DNA from 3 places in the Rahnella sp. BIGb0603 genome. Region 3 is predicted to be linked to each of the others. Evidence: riboswitches for the same ligand, from Rfam matches in the RefSeq annotation. Region 3 holds a riboswitch; each other region holds the start of a gene.

Region 1 (5,620 bases), on a different contig from region 3:
AGGTACCGCCATCAGCGCATTGGTCATGATAACCAAAGGCCACGGGGATTGCGGCAATCCGGTGGTATCACCGAGCAGCAGGAAAAAACCGGTCGCCAGCACGATGCCCGGCATCGCGAGGATCAGCATTCCGCTGAGATCCATCGCCTGCGCCCAGCCGTTTTTCTGGCGTAAACGCAGCTCGCGGCTGCTCCACAGCAACATCATCGTCAGCAGCACACACAATAATCCGCTGCCCAGCGCGATACGGACTGACGTCCATAAAGCCTGCCACAGCGCGGGCTGTTGCAGCACGCTGACGGCGGCGCGATTTATACCATCGAAAACCACGGCCAGCAGCGGCGGCAGGATCAGCAGTAAAGCCAGACCAATCAGCAGGCCGTCGGTAATGCGGCGCAGCGGGGAATCGTCCGGATTGCGCCAGCGCTGAGCATGGGTCTGACCGACCGGCAGCGCCTGGCTGAGTTTCTGGCTGAGCAGAACCAGCGTCAGACAACAAAACAGCTGGATGAGCGCCAGCGTGGCCGCGCGACTTAAATCGTAGTCGTAACTCAGTGCCTGATAAATGGCGAGTTCAATGGTGGTCGCCTGCGGACCGCCGCCCAGTGAAAGCACGGTGGCGAAACTCGCGAAACACAGCATGAATATCAGGGCAGCGGCGGGGAAAATCTGACGTCGGATCGCAGGCCATTCCACAAAGCGGAATTGCTGCCAGGCATTCATCCCGAGCTGCGCAGCCAGCTGCCGCTGTTCGACGGCGATATTTTCCAGCGCCTGTAATAAAAGACGGGTTGCCAGCGGCAGATTAAAAAATACGTGCGCCAGCAAAATGCCCTGTAAACCGTACGGCGAAAAACGGTAATCCACGCCCAGCCAGTTGCAAATCTGCGCCAGCCAGCCCTGTCTTCCGTATACGCTGAGAATGCCGAACACCGCGACTAAAACCGGCAATACCAGCGTCATCGCGCACAATCGTAATAACAGCTGACGACCTGGGAAACGGCGGCGGAAGAGGGTGCGCGCCAGCAAAATAGCGGGCAGCACCGAGCAGAGCGCCGAAAGCAGCGCCTGCCAGAAGGTGAAACGGATGACGTGCCAGAGATACTGATCCTGCCACGCAGACACGCCGCTTATTTGTGGCGCATGACGCCACAACGAGCCTAATGCCAGCGCGGCGACCAGCAGCATCGCCAGTGACGCCACCGCGCCCGGCCACAGCCAGCGGGGGATCAACGGCTGACGGCGTTCTGCCATGCCTGAATCCATTCGCCGCGGTGAGAAGCTACATCCTGTGCGCTGTATTGCAGGGATTTTGCCGGTACGGTCAGCTGTTTGAAGGCATCAGGCAGTGGCGTGCTGATCACCGGATACATCCAGTTGCCGGTCGGAATGACTTTCTGGAAATCTTCAGTAGTGACGAATTTCATGAACTGTTCAGCCAGTTTCGGCTGTTTGCTGTTGGCCAGCTGACCCGCGACTTCTACCTGCATGTAATGACCTTCAGCGAAGTCAGCGGCGGCATAATTATCTTTCTTCTCTTCAACAATATGATAGGCCGGAGAAGTGGTGTAGCTCAGCACCAGATCGCTTTCGCCTTTGAGGAACAGGCCGTAAGCCTCGCTCCAGCCTTTGGTGACGGTCACGGTTTTCGCCGCCAGTTTTTGCCACGCTTCAGGCGCTTTGTCGCCATAGACTTTTTGCATCCACAGCATCAGGCCAAGACCCGGCGTGCTGGTGCGCGGATCTTCGTAAATCACTTTCCATTTCTGGTCGCTGTTGATCAGCTCATCGAGGCTTTTTGGCGGGTTTTTCAGTTTGTTTTTGTCATACACGAACGCGAAATAGCCGTAGTCGTAAGGCACAAACGTCGTGTTATTCCAGCCACCCGGCACCGTCAGTTGAGCATCAGTTTTCGGTGCTTTGGCAAACAGGCCGGTTTGCTCAGCGGCCTGCAACAGGTTGTTATCCAGACCGAGCACTACGTCCGCTTTAGTGTTTTTGCCTTCCATCCGCAGACGGTTCAGCAGAGATACGCCATCTTCCAGCGCGACATATTTCAGTTCGCAGCCGCACTGTGCCTCAAAGGCTTTTTTGATCGCCGGGCCGGGGCCCCAGTCGGCAGAGAAGGAATCGTAGGTATATACCGTAAGAACGGGTTTTGCAGCAAAGGCAGGTGCAGAAAGTAACAGCAGACAGGACAATATCTTTTTCAACTTTGCGCTCCAAAAAAGAAAAGGGGCAAAGGATTTTGAGTGAGCATCGCACAGTCTCAAATCCCTCCGCCGGGGTTAACCGGATCAGGTTCGACGGGTATCAGGTCTCAGCCATATTTAAACGTGCTGCGCGTGTGTTGATCGGGCGTCGTGCAGTGCTCGAAAAGCTCACGTACTTTGTGTACGCTCCGCTTTCTGTGCGCTGTACTTCACCCGCTGAACACGCGCTCGCGGCGTTTAAAAATCGAGGTCATTCTTCAATACAAAAGAAGTCACTCGGGCACCCCGTTGAGAACGGATGTCATTCTAGAGATTAACGGCGCAATGCGATAGTCCGATTAGCTGTCGGGTGGCGCGAACCAGGCAGATTTGAAGTCGAACCAGCCGAGGGTGTTCATCCGCACGCCGCGCATGCTGCGCTGGCCTTGTAAAACCAGCCAGTGATGAAACAGCGGATGAATGTGATGGCTGGCGATCTGCTTCTGGCTCCAGTCGGCAATTGAAAGCTTTCCGGCGTGCCATAACGCGGCGTCCTCATTCATCGTTTGCGGGAAACAATACGCCAGCAGCGGCAGTTCGTAGAATGAGGCAAACAGCGAAAACTCCAGCGGCAACGTGAAGTTGGCGCTACCCAGCCATAGATCGGTTTTCACGCCGCCGCGGTACCACACCGCATAATCGACAATCTGGATCACCAGCTCAATGCCTTCTGCCGCCAGCAGCGGACGCAGTGCGTTGCAGATAGCGTGATGTTCTGAGTGCTCGTTATAAAACGTCAGCGTGACCTGCGTCAGACCGTCAGGTTTTGGCGGGCGGGGAAGCAGCGCTTTATGATGCCAGCGCGGCAACAGACCGTACGCCGGCGACCAGTAACGCTGATAAACCGGCTCGGCAGCGTTGAGCAGCGCAATCGGATTGAACAAATCGCACAGCCACTGGCGCGTTTGTGCGTTTTGGCCGACCGGCGAACGCTGGTCGAAAAGCAGGAAATAACAACCTTCCTCAAGGCGGCTTTCAAGCTCGCTTTTGCCGGATTCATCGGCCTGAAGCTGGACGCCGGAATGCACCAGTTCCTCACTGAGTTCAGGTAGAACCCAGATATTGACCTCATCGATCAGCGCCCGGAATCCAAAATATTCGTCAAACGCGCGGATCCGCAGCTGCGTTTTCTGATTTCGTACCACGGCATACGGGCCGGTTCCCACCGGATGGCGGGCAAAATCGGGCAACGACTCCCACTCCTGTGGCAGGATTGTCGCGTGGATATTCCCGAACAGCCACGGCAGCCAGTGGTCGGGCGCGTTCAGATGAATGTCGATGACGTTTGGCGTTAATGAGATCACCGAGACGATATTGCCGAATAAGCGGTGTGATTTGAGACGAGCGAAGGTGGTAATAATATCGGCCATTTCCAGCTCACGACCATGATGAAAATGAATAGCCGGACGCAGATAGAACCGCCAGTGCAGCGCAGAGATTTCCTGCCAGTGATGGGCCAGATCGCCTTCTACTTCCCCGTTTTCCTCATTTATGCGCGTCAGCCCGCTGAAAATCTGTCGCGCGATGTGTGTTTCTGAGCGGCGCAACATGGTGCCGGGCAGCAGATTAAACAGCGGGCGATAGTACAGCACGCGAAGAATATGTTTGCCCTGACGGAAGCTGCGTCCAAGCTGGGATAACAGCATCTGGCGCACCATGTTTTTATCGCCAACCAGTTGTACCAGCTGATCAATACGATCCTGTTCAAGCAGTTCTTCGGCGCGTTGCTGCTGAAGCGCCAGACCGGTGTACAAAAAGGTCAGCTTTGACCGCTTACCGCGCCCGGCTTCTGCATCCCAGTTGAGCCAGCCCTGTTCCTGCATGGTGCTGAGCAATGATCGCATATGCCGCCGCGAGCAGTTCAGGATTTCCGATAACGCCAGCAAAGTGGTTTCGGTTTCTTCGCCGTGGCAGCTTTGCCACAATCTGATGAACTGCTGTTGCAAACGGGACGAGGTCATAAAAGAGGAACTCCGGAGGAAATCTCATCAATTTATCTTTCCTCATATTACCCCGATACTGATCTCCAACGAAAGCCAGTCATCAAGGTCAGGAGGTCATCATGAAAAACACGCTAACCGTCCGTTTCTATCAGCGTTACTTCGCTGCCGTCAGCAGAAATGCGGGCAGAAATCATGCTGACTGGCTGTCATGGGTTCCGGTGGAATACCGTTTAGACATTCTCTCCCGCCTGACGCAGTGGGACATCGCCTCGCAGGACGATGAGCAATACCGCCGTCATTTATAACCCGCAGGCGCGGCCGGATTCGATTTTCTGAGTAATGGTGTAATGTCACCAGCCAGTGGGGTAACTCACTGGTTTTTTTCTATTGATTGTCCCCTTCACCCTTCGAGCTGCAAATGCGTTGGCCGCTCTTGCTCACCCGAATCACTGACTCATTTCAGCTCATCGGGATTCGCGCGATTGCCGCCTTCCTGCAACTCGAATTGTTTTGGGTATACACTGTATGTTTCGTTGTAAGACTTTCATTTCTCAGGGATGGCGTTATGTCTAAACCTCGTATTAATGCAATTTATGTCACCTTTCTGGTGGTGTCCTTGCTGTGTGGTGTCGCGGGCGCGTTGCAGGCGCCGACGCTTAGCCTGTTTCTGACCAATGAAGTGAAAGTCCGGCCAATGTGGGTCGGTTTCTTTTATACCGTCAACGCGATTGCCGGGATTGCGATCAGCTTTCTGCTGGCTAACCGCTCGGATAATAAAGGCGACCGCCGCAAATTGCTGATGTTTTGCTGCCTGATGGCCATCGGCAACAGCCTGGTATTTGCTTTCAGCCGTGATTATCTGGTGCTGATCACCGTTGGTGTTTTGCTGGCGGCCATCGGGAATGCGGCGATGCCGCAGCTGTTTGCGCTGGCGCGTGAACACGCCGACCGTTCATCCAGCGAAGTCGTCATGTTCAGCTCTATGATGCGTGCGATGCTCTCACTGGCGTGGGTACTGGGCCCGCCGTTGTCGTTCATGCTGGCGCTGAATTACGGTTTCACGCCGATGTATCTGAGTGCGGCCGCGGTGTTTGTCGGCAGCATACTGATGATTGCGTTTTTTCTGCCGTCCGTGCCACGCCTTGAACAACCGGTGGATGAAAAAGTCGTGCCGGTCAGCGCGTGGCGGAACAAAGATGTACGTCTGCTGTTTTTCGCGTCATTGTTGATGTGGACGTGCAATATCATGTACATCATTGATATGCCGCTATATATCACCAGCGAGTTAGGTTTGCCGGAAGGGCTGGCGGGCTTATTGATGGGAACGGCGGCAGGGCTGGAAATTCCGGCTATGCTGGTAGCAGGCTATCTGGTTAAGCATTTTGGTAAGCGAAAACTGATGTTGTACGCGGTGGCAAGCGGGGT
Region 2 (5,620 bases), on a different contig from region 3:
CGAGTGCGACGGATATGCCGATTGACAGCACCCTCCTGCATACACGCACCGATAGCCACTTTTTTTACGCACCCCAAATGTAGACCAGACAGGGTGCGGATGTGAAGCCTTAAGGCACGACAAATCAGGCGTTAAATCACGTTTTCTAGCCTTATTGCGCTAAATTTATGCCAATGTTACTGACAGCGGCTTCACGCAGGTCAGAACGTAACCCTTTTATTAATTCCAGGTCACGCTCTTCACAGTCAGCCAACAGGCGAAAAATCTCCCATTGGATGTCCCATTCTTCTTCAACAGCAGGAATGACTTTCAGCTCTTCATCGGTCATTTCTTTACCGGCCTGAGTCATTTCCAACATCGCAACAGTACGAATTGATGTCTCACTCACGGCAACCGCATGAGACAACGTTTCGCCGCTCAGACGTGAATGAATCAGTTCGCCTAATGCGATACACGCATCGATGGCCGGGTAAACACCATAAATGTCGTAATCATCGGAAGAAGGCACGGCTTCCTCCAGTTTTTCGAGCTGTGAGTCAAAATTGACCTTGGCGTCTTTTACCACCAGCGTTTCCCAGATTAAATCCAGGATACGGCGGTAAAGCTGTGCCTCGCCAAACCCGGTTTCCAGGCAAAAAGCCTGATAGTTCGGGTACATGCGTTCACACAAGCTCGCCATAAACGTCACGTGTTGCCAGCTTTCCAGCTTTTCCAGACGTAAATGAATTGGATTACGTAACATGAGTTGATCTCGTTAACTTTTCTGCGCGGGAGTTTACCTGAAATAAATCAATATCCCTATTCCTTGATTCCTAAAGATCATCACTCAACCGTTGCCAGCGTTGAAACGCTGCCCGATTTGATGCCACAGCATCCGCCCAGCGGGTTGGCTCTGGCAAACGATATTGCCGCATGCAGCGTTCAACCCAGTACAGTGACGATTCCATGCTGATGCGATTGCCCGGTGAAATAAACAGCGGATTACAGCGCAGTTTGCTGCGCCAGACCCAGCCAATCTGCTCATCGCCTTCATACAGCGCCTGCTGGCTGTGTTGGTCTTCCCCGAGAGGCAGAAATTTGCCGCACAAGCGGCTCTTCGCTACACCAATTGTTGGCACGTCAATCATCAGGCCAAAATGGCTGGCGACGCCAAGACGGCGCGGATGCGCAATACCCTGCCCGTCAACCAGCACCAGATCGGGCCGCGCATTGATTTGCTTCCAGGCCTGCAACAGCGCCGGTAGTTCCCGGAAAGAAAGGAAGCCGGGAATATAAGGCATGACGGTTGGAATGCGGGCTATCTGGTATTCCACCAGCTCAAGCGAGGGATAACGCAGAACCGCAACCGCGGCTCGCGTTACTTCACCACCCTGTTCGAAACCGACATCCACACCCGCGATCAACGCCGGTGTGCTGAATTCAGTCGGATCCCGCAGTTCAATTTGATCTGCAAGGATCCGTTGTTCTTCACGTAATGCGCGGGTATCAATCATACGCCGGATTTACTCGTGATATTGCCGGGACAGGCTATGTACAGCTTCCACGAACGCACCCGCATTTTCTGGCGGAACATCCTGGTGAATGCCGTGGCCCAGGTTAAACACATGACCGTTGCCTTTACCAAAACCGGCCAGAATGGTTTCCACTTCCTGTTCAATACGTACCGGAGAAGCATAGAGCATGGAAGGATCCATGTTGCCCTGAATCGCCACTTTATCGCCCACGCGACGACGGGCTTCGGCAATATCTGTTGTCCAGTCGAGGCCCAGCGCGTCACAACCGGTTGCCGCCATCGCTTCCAGCCATTGTCCGCCGCCTTTGGTGAACAACGTCACCGGCACACGGCGCCCTTCGTTTTCACGGATCAGGCCGTCGACAATTTTATGCATGTAGTTCAGGGAAAACTCGCGGTAATCTCGAGGCGTCAGCACGCCGCCCCAGGTGTCAAAAATCATGACAGACTGAGCGCCCGCTTTGATTTGAGCATTAAGGTAGAGAATGACGCTGTCAGCCACTTTATCGAGCAAAAGGTGCAAAGTCTGCGGATCGGCATACATCATCTTTTTGATTTTTGTGAAGGCTTTGCTGCTGCCACCTTCCACCATATATGTCGCCAGTGTCCACGGGCTGCCGGAAAAACCGATAAGCGGCACTTCACCTTTGAGGTTTTTACGGATAGTACGAACCGCATTCATGACGTATCCCAGTTCCATTTCAGGATCGGGGACGGGCAGTTTTTCCACATCGGCACGGCAGGTCAGCGGGGAAGAAAAACGAGGGCCTTCACCGGCTTCGAAATACAACCCCAGCCCCATGGCATCAGGAATGGTCAGGATGTCAGAGAACAGAATCGCGGCGTCCAGCGGGTAGCGACGCAGTGGCTGGAGGGTCACTTCGCAGGCCAGCTCTGCATTCTTGCAAAGCGACATAAAATCACCGGCTACAGCGCGGGTTTCTTTGTATTCTGGCAAATAACGGCCCGCCTGACGCATCATCCAGACCGGTGTGATATCCACAGGCTGGCGTAACAGGGCGCGCAGGTAGCGGTCATTTTTCAACTCATTCATTCTGTCTTTTTCCTTCAATATTCGGGCCGCCCGAAAATAATCTGGCGGCATTCTAGCATGCAACACTCCTGCTACACGTCGTCTTCATCTCTTTCTGCGCGGCACAGCGCAACCGTATCTTCAATCAGCCGGCGGGCGATGGTCCCCGGTGGCGGCAACTGTGGCAGTTGATCAAAGCGATACCAGCCTGCGTTGAGCAGCTCTTTCGGATCATGCACAATGTCACCGCTGTCGTAGTCGGCCATAAACGCCATCATCAGCGAATTAGGGAAAGGCCACGGCTGAGAACTGACGTAACGGACATTCTTCACGCGGATATTGCTCTCTTCCATGACTTCACGCGCCACAGTTTCTTCAAGAGTTTCCCCGACTTCCACGAAGCCTGCCAGAACCGTATGAATGCCATTGCGATGGCGGACATGCTGCGCCAGCAAAATCTCATCACCGCGGCGGATGGCGACAATAATGCAGGGCGCAATCTGCGGATAATAGCGTTCGCGGCAATGCCCGCACAGCGCGGCCCATTCGGTTTTACTGACGTGCATCTCGTGGCCGCAATAGCCGCAGAACTTGTGCGAACGGTAAAATTCCGACAGCTGCACGCCACGTCCGACCAGCTGGAATAGCCCGCGATCCTGATCGAGCATCTGCCGTGCAGACACCATGTGATTGTGCATCGCCTGACGTACCATCCACACCGGTTCGCCCTGCCATTCACCAATCTGACGCGCGATTTTGCCCGTCAGAGAAAATTGCGCAGCGCTGCCATTCGGCAGTTCACCTTCGGGCAGCCACAGCTTGCCCTCATAGCTGATTACCCACCAGCCGGTATGTTCTTCTGTGATCTGTAATTCCATAATTGTTGTTGCATAACCTCGACGAGACTGACAATCTGGGGTTGATATTTACATATTAGTAACCTTTGGTTACTTTTTTCTCGCTCACGGAGTCAACCATGCTAAATCGTCTGGAAAGACTGACCCAACGCGTTGGTGGCAGTAATGAGTTAGTGGATCAATGGCTGCACGCGCGTAAAGAATTGCTGGTGTCTTACTGCACACTGGTCGGCCTGAAACCCAATAAAGAAAAACATACACCGCTGAATGAAAAAGCGTTGGACAACTTTTGCCATAACCTGGTGGATTACCTTTCTGCCGGTCATTTCCATCTTTATCAACGGGTCATCGATGAAGTGGAAGGTGCAGAGATAAAATTACAGGCTGCGAAAATATACCCTGCACTCGAGCTCAATACTGAAGCTATCATGGCTTTCCATGACAGTTACACCGAAAATGATATTGATGATGACAATGCTTTCGCATTTCATTATGCATTATCCGATGTGGGTGAAGCATTGGATGCGCGTTTTCAGCTTGAGGATCAACTGATCATTCTGGCCTTTGATCCGGAAAGTCGCAAAGAATTGCCTTCTGCAAACGAAGAGCATCTTGCCAGACCCGCGTAACGTGTTACTTCTGCACAACACGTTGCCACAATAAAAACCCTGCTCAGGGTTGTAGTTTTTACAACGGCCTCCTATATTGAGGCTTCTTGTCGGAGTGCCTCGTGCAAAATTTCCTCGCGGAGATGATGCCAGGCTGAGACCGTTAATTCGGGATCCGCGGAACCTGATCGGGTTAGTACCCGCGAAGGGAACAAGAGTAATGTTATGCGTTTAGCGCGATTTGGCATCAGCCTGCAAACGGCCGCCAGCGTTCAACCGCCCATTTTTACTCCTGCCGTAAACCTCCAGACAAGCAATTTTCCATTACGTTCTGTCACGCTTTTTGCCGTGAAAACAACACAAGGAATTTGCTATGTCGAGTACCCAGAAACCCGTTACATCCGAAAAAAAGCCCGCTAACCGCCGTGAACAACGCGCACAGGCACAGTCATTTATCGACAGCTTGCAGGGCGAAGCCTTTCCCAATTCCCGACGTATCTATCTTCAGGGCGACAACGCCGGTATTCGTGTCCCTATGCGTGAAATCCAGCTCAGCCCGACGCTGGTCGGCGGCGGAAAAGACAACCCGCAGTTTGAAGAAAACGAAGCGATTCCGGTTTATGACACCGCCGGACCGTATGGCGACCCGTCTGCGACCATCGACGTGCATACCGGTCTTGAAAAATTGCGTGCCCGCTGGATAACCGGACGCGCCGATACCGAAGAACTTCCGCAAGTCAGCTCCGGTTTTACTCAGCAGCGCCTGGCCGACGAAGGGCTGGATCATTTACGCTTCGAACATCTTCCGCGCCCGCGAAAAGCCATTGCCGGTAAAAATGTCACACAGCTGCATTATGCGCGACGGGGCATGATTACCCCTGAGATGGAATTCATCGCTATTCGCGAAAACATGGGGCGTGAGCGGATCCGCGGAGAAGTCCTGCGCCAGCAACATCCCGGTGAAAGCTTCGGGGCGCACCTGCCCGCGAATATCACCGCCGACTTTGTTCGCCAGGAAGTGGCCGCCGGTCGCGCGATTATCCCCGCCAACATCAATCACCCGGAATCCGAGCCGATGATCATTGGCCGCAATTTTCTGGTGAAGGTGAACGCCAATATCGGCAACTCGGCGGTGACGTCATCCATCGAAGAAGAAGTTGAAAAACTGGTGTGGTCGACGCGCTGGGGCGCGGACACGGTGATGGATCTCTCCACCGGCCGCTATATCCATGAAACCCGTGAATGGATCCTGCGTAACAGCCCGGTGCCGATCGGTACGGTGCCGATTTATCAGGCGCTGGAAAAAGTGAATGGTGTGGCCGAAGACCTTAACTGGGAAATGTTCCGCGACACCCTGCTGGAGCAGGCGGAACAAGGTGTGGATTACTTCACCATTCACGCTGGCGTGTTGCTGCGTTATGTGCCGATGACCGCCAAACGTCTGACCGGTATTGTTTCGCGCGGTGGCTCAATCATGGCGAAATGGTGTCTGTCACATCATCGCGAAAGCTTCCTGTATGAAAATTTCCGGGAGATTTGCGAAATCTGCGCCGCTTACGATGTCTCGCTTTCTCTCGGTGACGGTCTGCGTCCCGGCTCGATTCAGGAC
Region 3 (5,620 bases):
TGTTGTGGATTACGTTTCGCCGCAAGCCACGTACCATGACCGTAATTGCTTACAACAAGCTGGGTGAACAGGCTACCGGTCTGCAACAGTTTATGCATATTCAGGAACCTGAGCTGAAAGAGCAGCTGGAAAGCGACTGGCGTGAGCTGAATGATTATCTCGGCATGGCTTGCTGGCAGATGGAGAATAACCAGCCACTGTGGCGCAAGCTGCGTGAAGAAATCACGCCACAGTCGCTGCTGATGCAGGCAGAATCCGCGTGGTTCAGCGGCAAGAAGCTGCAAAAAGACGGTGAATGCGAAGGATTGTGGCTGCACGAACAGTTTATCGGGCGTCGTACCGGTGAGCACGCGGCGCTGTTGCTGTCGTGGAAAGATGAGGAAAATCAGGATATTGCCAGCTACCGGTTTGAGCGTGTTTCGGCCACGAAGATCCGTGTAATGCTGCGACCGCGCAAAGAAGCGAAATTCTACCCGCTAAACCCGTTTGACGCCGTGCATCTGCAACAGGCGCTGACGATGTATCACCAGGCAGAAGAGGCGCTGAGCGAAACCCAGCGCCGCGCCTGAGCGGTTTTACCACCAGCGGTGGAAATGATGCACAGGCCCGATGCCGTGGCCGACTTCCAGTGAGTCGGCCTGCATCAGTGCCTGCTGGAGATAATCTTTTGCTTCGCGTATGGTATCGGCCCAGTTGTTATGCCGCGGTCGCAGTGCCGCCAGCGCGGCCGATAATGTACACCCCGTTCCGTGCGTGTGCCGGGTATTCACGCGCGGTGCGGTAAACCGCTCGCGTGAACCGGTCATAAACAACCAGTCCGGGCTTTCTTCATCACGCAGATGACCGCCTTTCATCAGCACCGCTTCACATCCCATCGCCAGTAACGCTTCGCCCTGTTCACGCATTTCTGCTTCAGTCAGCGCCACCGGGCATTCCAGTAACGCAGCGGCTTCCGGCAGATTGGGGGTAATAATTGAAACCTGCGGAATCAGCAAACGGCGCACGGCGTCAACGGCCTCCGGCAACAGCAGCGGATCGCCACTTTTCGCCAGCATGACGGTATCAAGCACCACAAAAGGCGGCTGATAATACTTAAGCCTTTCAGCGACCGCTTCAACAATCTGGCTGTTCGCCAGCATGCCGATTTTAGTGCTGTCGATTCGCACGTCGCTGAGTACGGAATCGAGCTGCGCGGCCACGAAATCCGGCTCAATGTTGTAAACAGACTGCACGCCACGGGTATTTTGCGCCACCAGCGCCGTGATAACGCTCGTGCCATACGCGCCAAGCGCCGAGAAGGTTTTGAGATCTGCCTGGATCCCCGCGCCGCCGCTCGGGTCAGTACCTGCTATGGTCAGGGCATTGATTCTTTTCATCCGATTTTTTCCCCGTTCAGCCACTCTTCGCGCATCAAATACAGGTTATCGAGAAACTCTGGTGTGAAGCTGCCCGGCCCTTTCACCACTGCGCAGGCACGCTCACCGGCACAAGACATGACGCGACATGCCGCGGCAACGTTATCCAGACGTTTGCCGGGCAATGCGGCAAACGCCGCAACAACCGCTGATAACGAACAACCGGTGCCGACGATGCGGGTCATCATCAGATGTCCGCCGGGAACAGACCAGCTGCGTTCGCCGTCGGTGACGTAATCAGTTTCACCGGTGACAGCCACCACCGCGCCGGTTTCCAGCGCCAGTTGCTGTGCAGCCGGTAAGGCAGACAGCGAATCATCGCCGCTGTCTACGCCACGCCCGGACGCACTCAGGCCGCTAAGCGCACGGATTTCAGAGGCGTTTCCGCGGATGGCGGCGGGTGTAAGTTTGATGAGTTCAAGGCAAAACTCCTTGCGCCAGCTCAGGCCGCCGACGGCAACCGGATCCAGCACCCAGGGTTTTCCGGCCTGATTTGCTGCGTGAATCGCTGCCAGCATCGCCTCAGCATGAGGACGGGTCAGCGTGCCGACATTCACCAGTAAGGCATCGGCCACCGCGCTGAACTGCGCGGCTTCAGCCGGGTCAGTCACCATTGCCGGTGAGGCACCGAGCGCCAGTAGAACATTGGCCGTAAAGGATTGCACCACATCGTTGGTCAGGCAGTGAACCAGCGGCGCGGAGGCACGAAGTTGTCGTAAAGAAGCGGCGGCTGTTGCGCCGGGAAACACGGAAGGTCGGGTATTCATAGTTCTCCCCACCGGCGCTAAAGAAGGCGGTATCGGGAGAGATACCTGACTTCCCTACGCTGGCATAATCCAGATCAGGTAATACGGGTAAAATCTCAGCCGTTCTTTTGCAAGAGCGGCACCCCGAGTCAAGGAAGCATTATTGGTGGCGAGCCTGAGAAGGTCAATCAGGATTTTTCGTACAGCGTGTTATTTCGCCGCCGACGCAATAAGGTTAATTTCCAGTAAAACATCGACCAGAAGTTCCACGCAAACTGTTGTCCGGGCAGGATATGGCGCGTTGAAATGTTTTACATACGCCTCGTTAAAGGCTTTGAAATCTTTCTTATCGGTCAGGTAAATATTCACGGAAACAGCATCATCGAGTGTCAGGTTATATTCTTTAAGCGATCCGGCTATTTTCGAAAATACCAAATGGGTCTGCGCTTCAATTCCGGCGGGCGTTGTGCCTTCCGCGGTAATCGGTACTTCGCCGGAAACAAAATAAAGATTGCCGCTTTTACGGACTTTGGGAAAAGGTAAGGTCCCTGTGAGCATAATGAATTCCTCGATTCAGACGTAAAATCAGAAGTTTGATATCAGCAACATGCCGTAGAAAATTAAGACAGCCGCCAGCGTGATATAAACTATCCGTGAATCACGGGGATCCACCGGTTTGTTTTTCTCTGTCATATAAACAACTTAGCTATTGGAAAAAAATTAATTGAGAGGACTTAAGCGATAGATTTTAATTAAGATAAATAGTACCTCGCATATACAGCGCCGCTTTGCCGCTGATAATCACCCGATCATTTCCGCTCATTTCACATTGCAGTTCGCCTTTACGCGCACCGCCCTGCCGGGCGTTCATCTGCGTTTTATTCAGACGTTTCGACCAATACGGTGCCAGCGAGGTGTGGGCTGAACCGGTAACCGGATCTTCATTCACCGCCACGCGAGGCCCGAACCAGCGGGAGACAAAATCAAAATTACTGCCCGCAGCGGTGACCACCACGCCACGGGTATCAAAAGCATTGAGCGCTGCGAAATCCGGCGCGAGGGCTTCCAGTGCGGCAGCATCTTCAATCACAATGATAATATCATCGGTTTTAAGCACCGCGGTGATCGGTGCTGTCAGCCCAAGTGCCTGAGTGAGTCCGTCTGGCAGCGTGAAAGACACCGGAGATTTCACCGGGAAATCCATGTGGAAAACCTCATCCTGGCAGGTCACCCATAAATCTCCGCTGCGGGTAGAAAACCGCAACGATGCGGATTTATCGCCCAGCGCCTGGCTTATCACCCACGCCGTCGCCAGCGTGGCATGACCGCATAAATCCACTTCGGTGCCCGGCGTGAACCAGCGCAGCTCATAATGGTCGCCGTTTTTGACGAAGAAAGCCGTTTCGGAAAGATTATTTTCACGGGCAATATTGCTTAAAACGCTGTCATCCAGCCAGTGAGGCAACGGGCAAACGGCCGCCGGATTTCCACTAAAACTTTGCGATGCAAACGCATCGACCTGATAAATTGATATTTCCATTTCAGACTCCTCACTGTAAGTGACCACTATTCATCGCCACCGGATTTCTTAATTTCATCCAGATAGTTGTAGATGGTGTAGCGGGTAACGCCCAATTTGCTGGCCGCCTTTTCAACGCCGCCTTTGACGATAAACATCCCGCGATCCTGCATAACTCTGACGGCTTCGAGTTTCTCTTTTTTATTCATCGGTTTACCCGCTCGCCCCGACTGAGACAGGGAAGAATCAATGATTTCTTCCATCATGGACTCGAGATCGGTTTGGGAATTTTGCGGCGTATTTTCTGAAGAATACTGTCTGAGCAGGCGCCCGAGCGCCGCATGCGCAATTTCAACTTCACTGAGATCAACGTTGATACACAGGCTGGCAAATGCGACGCCCTCCGCGTCGCGATAAACCGTCGTGGCGCTTTTCAGTTTTGTTCCTTTCGCGGTCACTGTTGTGTAATCCGCAATAACCAGCGGTTCTGAGGATGGAGAAGCCGCATTCCGGGCGTTGAGAAGACCGGCGAATCCTAAATCACCGTCCGGGCCGCTGAACATGGAATCCCCTACCGCCCGGCCAGAAACGTGACCATTGGCAATTTTCAGCACGGAAGACGACGGATTTGTCAGGTCATGAACTACGATTTCAGTATTGTTGCCGATGGCCGCCGCGAGAGCCTCCACGGAGGCGAAGAGCGTTTTCAGAACGAGTGCTCTTTCGGCTGTGGCGTCTGGTGGAATTTTGGGCATGGGTGTTGTAGTCCGCCATTGCATTAGATGCAAACACAATATCAACCGAATGTTGAAATATCAATTTTTTGTTGATTAAATCACACGTGTACCACAAACCAAATTGAACTCCCGCAAAGTCGCTGGCAGTATGACTCAGTGAAGTGAACGTTCTCTGCCCTCATATTTTCAAAGGAATTCACTCTTTGACATCCCCACTTAACATCCGGCCTTATGAAGAAGCCGATCGCCCCTTTTTGCGCACGCTGTACTTGGCTTCACGCAAACAGACCTGGACATGGCTGGAAGACGATTTTCAGCTGGAAGATTTTGACCGTGCGGTCATCGGCGAAAAGATTCTGGTCGCTGAACGGGACGGGCATCTGCTGGGATTTGCCTCTGTTTTTACACAGGAGAATTTCCTGCATAACCTGTTTATCGATCCGCAGTTTCAGGGGACCGGTGCAGGCTCGGCTTTGTTGCACGCCGCCGAGACCACCTTTACCCGCAGAGGCTCTCTGAAATGTCTGGTAAAGAGTAAAAATTCAGTTGGTTTTTATCTGTCAAAAGGCTGGATCATTATCTCTACCGGCGAAAGTCCGAAAGGTGAGTATTATCTATTTCATTCACCTTGCAAATAATTGGATCATTAATCATTTGTGCGTATGGCCATTTTTTCGCGATCCTGACTAACATCAATTTTTCTTTGTAGTTAAGAGGTTAAATTCCACAGCGGTGCTATACATACTCTGTCTTCCTTAAAATTTCCGAGGGTACGAATGAAAAAAATAAAACTGATGCAGGCCGCACTGGTGACCGGCGCCCTGTTCCTTGCAGGCTGTACCAGCCATGTAACCCAGAGCGAAAAATTCTCTGGCTTCCTCGGCGATTACTCCAACCTTAAAGAAACCAAAACTGCATCAGGCACACCTGTGCTGCGCTGGATTGATCCTTCCTTTAAAGCGTCAAATTATTCTTACCTGATGTATGAGCCGATCAAATTCTATCCGGAACCACAACCGACTCCACAAATCAGTAAAGAAACGCTGCAGGGTGTGCTGGATTACGCCAACAGCCGCCTGAAACCGGCCATGGGAGAACGCCTGCAACTGACCGATCATGCAGGTCCGCGCACTTTGATTTTCAAAGGTGCGATTACCGGTGTGAATACATCAGCGGAAGGCCTGCAATTCTATGAAGTGATCC

Evidence for each region. A riboswitch is a leader RNA that binds a small molecule or an ion and turns the genes downstream of it on or off. The one in region 3 is predicted to bind thiamine pyrophosphate.
Region 1: linked by a shared signal. The riboswitch ahead of thiB (thiamine ABC transporter substrate binding subunit) and the one ahead of thiM (hydroxyethylthiazole kinase) in region 3 are both predicted to bind thiamine pyrophosphate.
Region 2: linked by a shared signal. The riboswitch ahead of thiC (phosphomethylpyrimidine synthase ThiC) and the one ahead of thiM (hydroxyethylthiazole kinase) in region 3 are both predicted to bind thiamine pyrophosphate.

What each region holds. Positions count from the first base shown of each region.
Region 1 is NZ_JANUEX010000004.1:324,559-330,178, reverse strand. Features, by position in the region: gene thiP (thiamine/thiamine pyrophosphate ABC transporter permease ThiP) at 1-1,254, opposite strand, end outside; gene thiB (thiamine ABC transporter substrate binding subunit) at 1,230-2,213, opposite strand; TPP riboswitch at 2,257-2,511, opposite strand; gene sgrR (HTH-type transcriptional regulator SgrR) at 2,552-4,213, opposite strand; gene sgrT (glucose uptake inhibitor SgrT) at 4,315-4,500, shown strand; gene M2403_RS12870 (MFS transporter) at 4,761-5,620, shown strand, end outside.
Region 2 is NZ_JANUEX010000014.1:4,533-10,152, forward strand. Features, by position in the region: gene M2403_RS24425 (YjaG family protein) at 152-742, opposite strand; gene nfi (deoxyribonuclease V) at 813-1,493, opposite strand; gene hemE (uroporphyrinogen decarboxylase) at 1,503-2,567, opposite strand; gene nudC (NAD(+) diphosphatase) at 2,639-3,424, opposite strand; gene rsd (sigma D regulator) at 3,523-4,032, shown strand; TPP riboswitch at 4,113-4,239, shown strand; gene thiC (phosphomethylpyrimidine synthase ThiC) at 4,385-5,620, shown strand, end outside.
Region 3 is NZ_JANUEX010000003.1:189,927-195,546, reverse strand. Features, by position in the region: gene M2403_RS09255 (hypothetical protein) at 1-569, shown strand, start outside; gene thiD (bifunctional hydroxymethylpyrimidine kinase/phosphomethylpyrimidine kinase) at 576-1,376, opposite strand; gene thiM (hydroxyethylthiazole kinase) at 1,373-2,182, opposite strand; TPP riboswitch at 2,217-2,318, opposite strand; gene M2403_RS09240 (RidA family protein) at 2,372-2,719, opposite strand; gene M2403_RS09235 (PhzF family phenazine biosynthesis protein) at 2,910-3,701, opposite strand; gene M2403_RS09230 (transcriptional regulator) at 3,728-4,435, opposite strand; gene M2403_RS09225 (GNAT family N-acetyltransferase) at 4,621-5,055, shown strand; gene M2403_RS09220 (DUF3313 domain-containing protein) at 5,194-5,620, shown strand, end outside.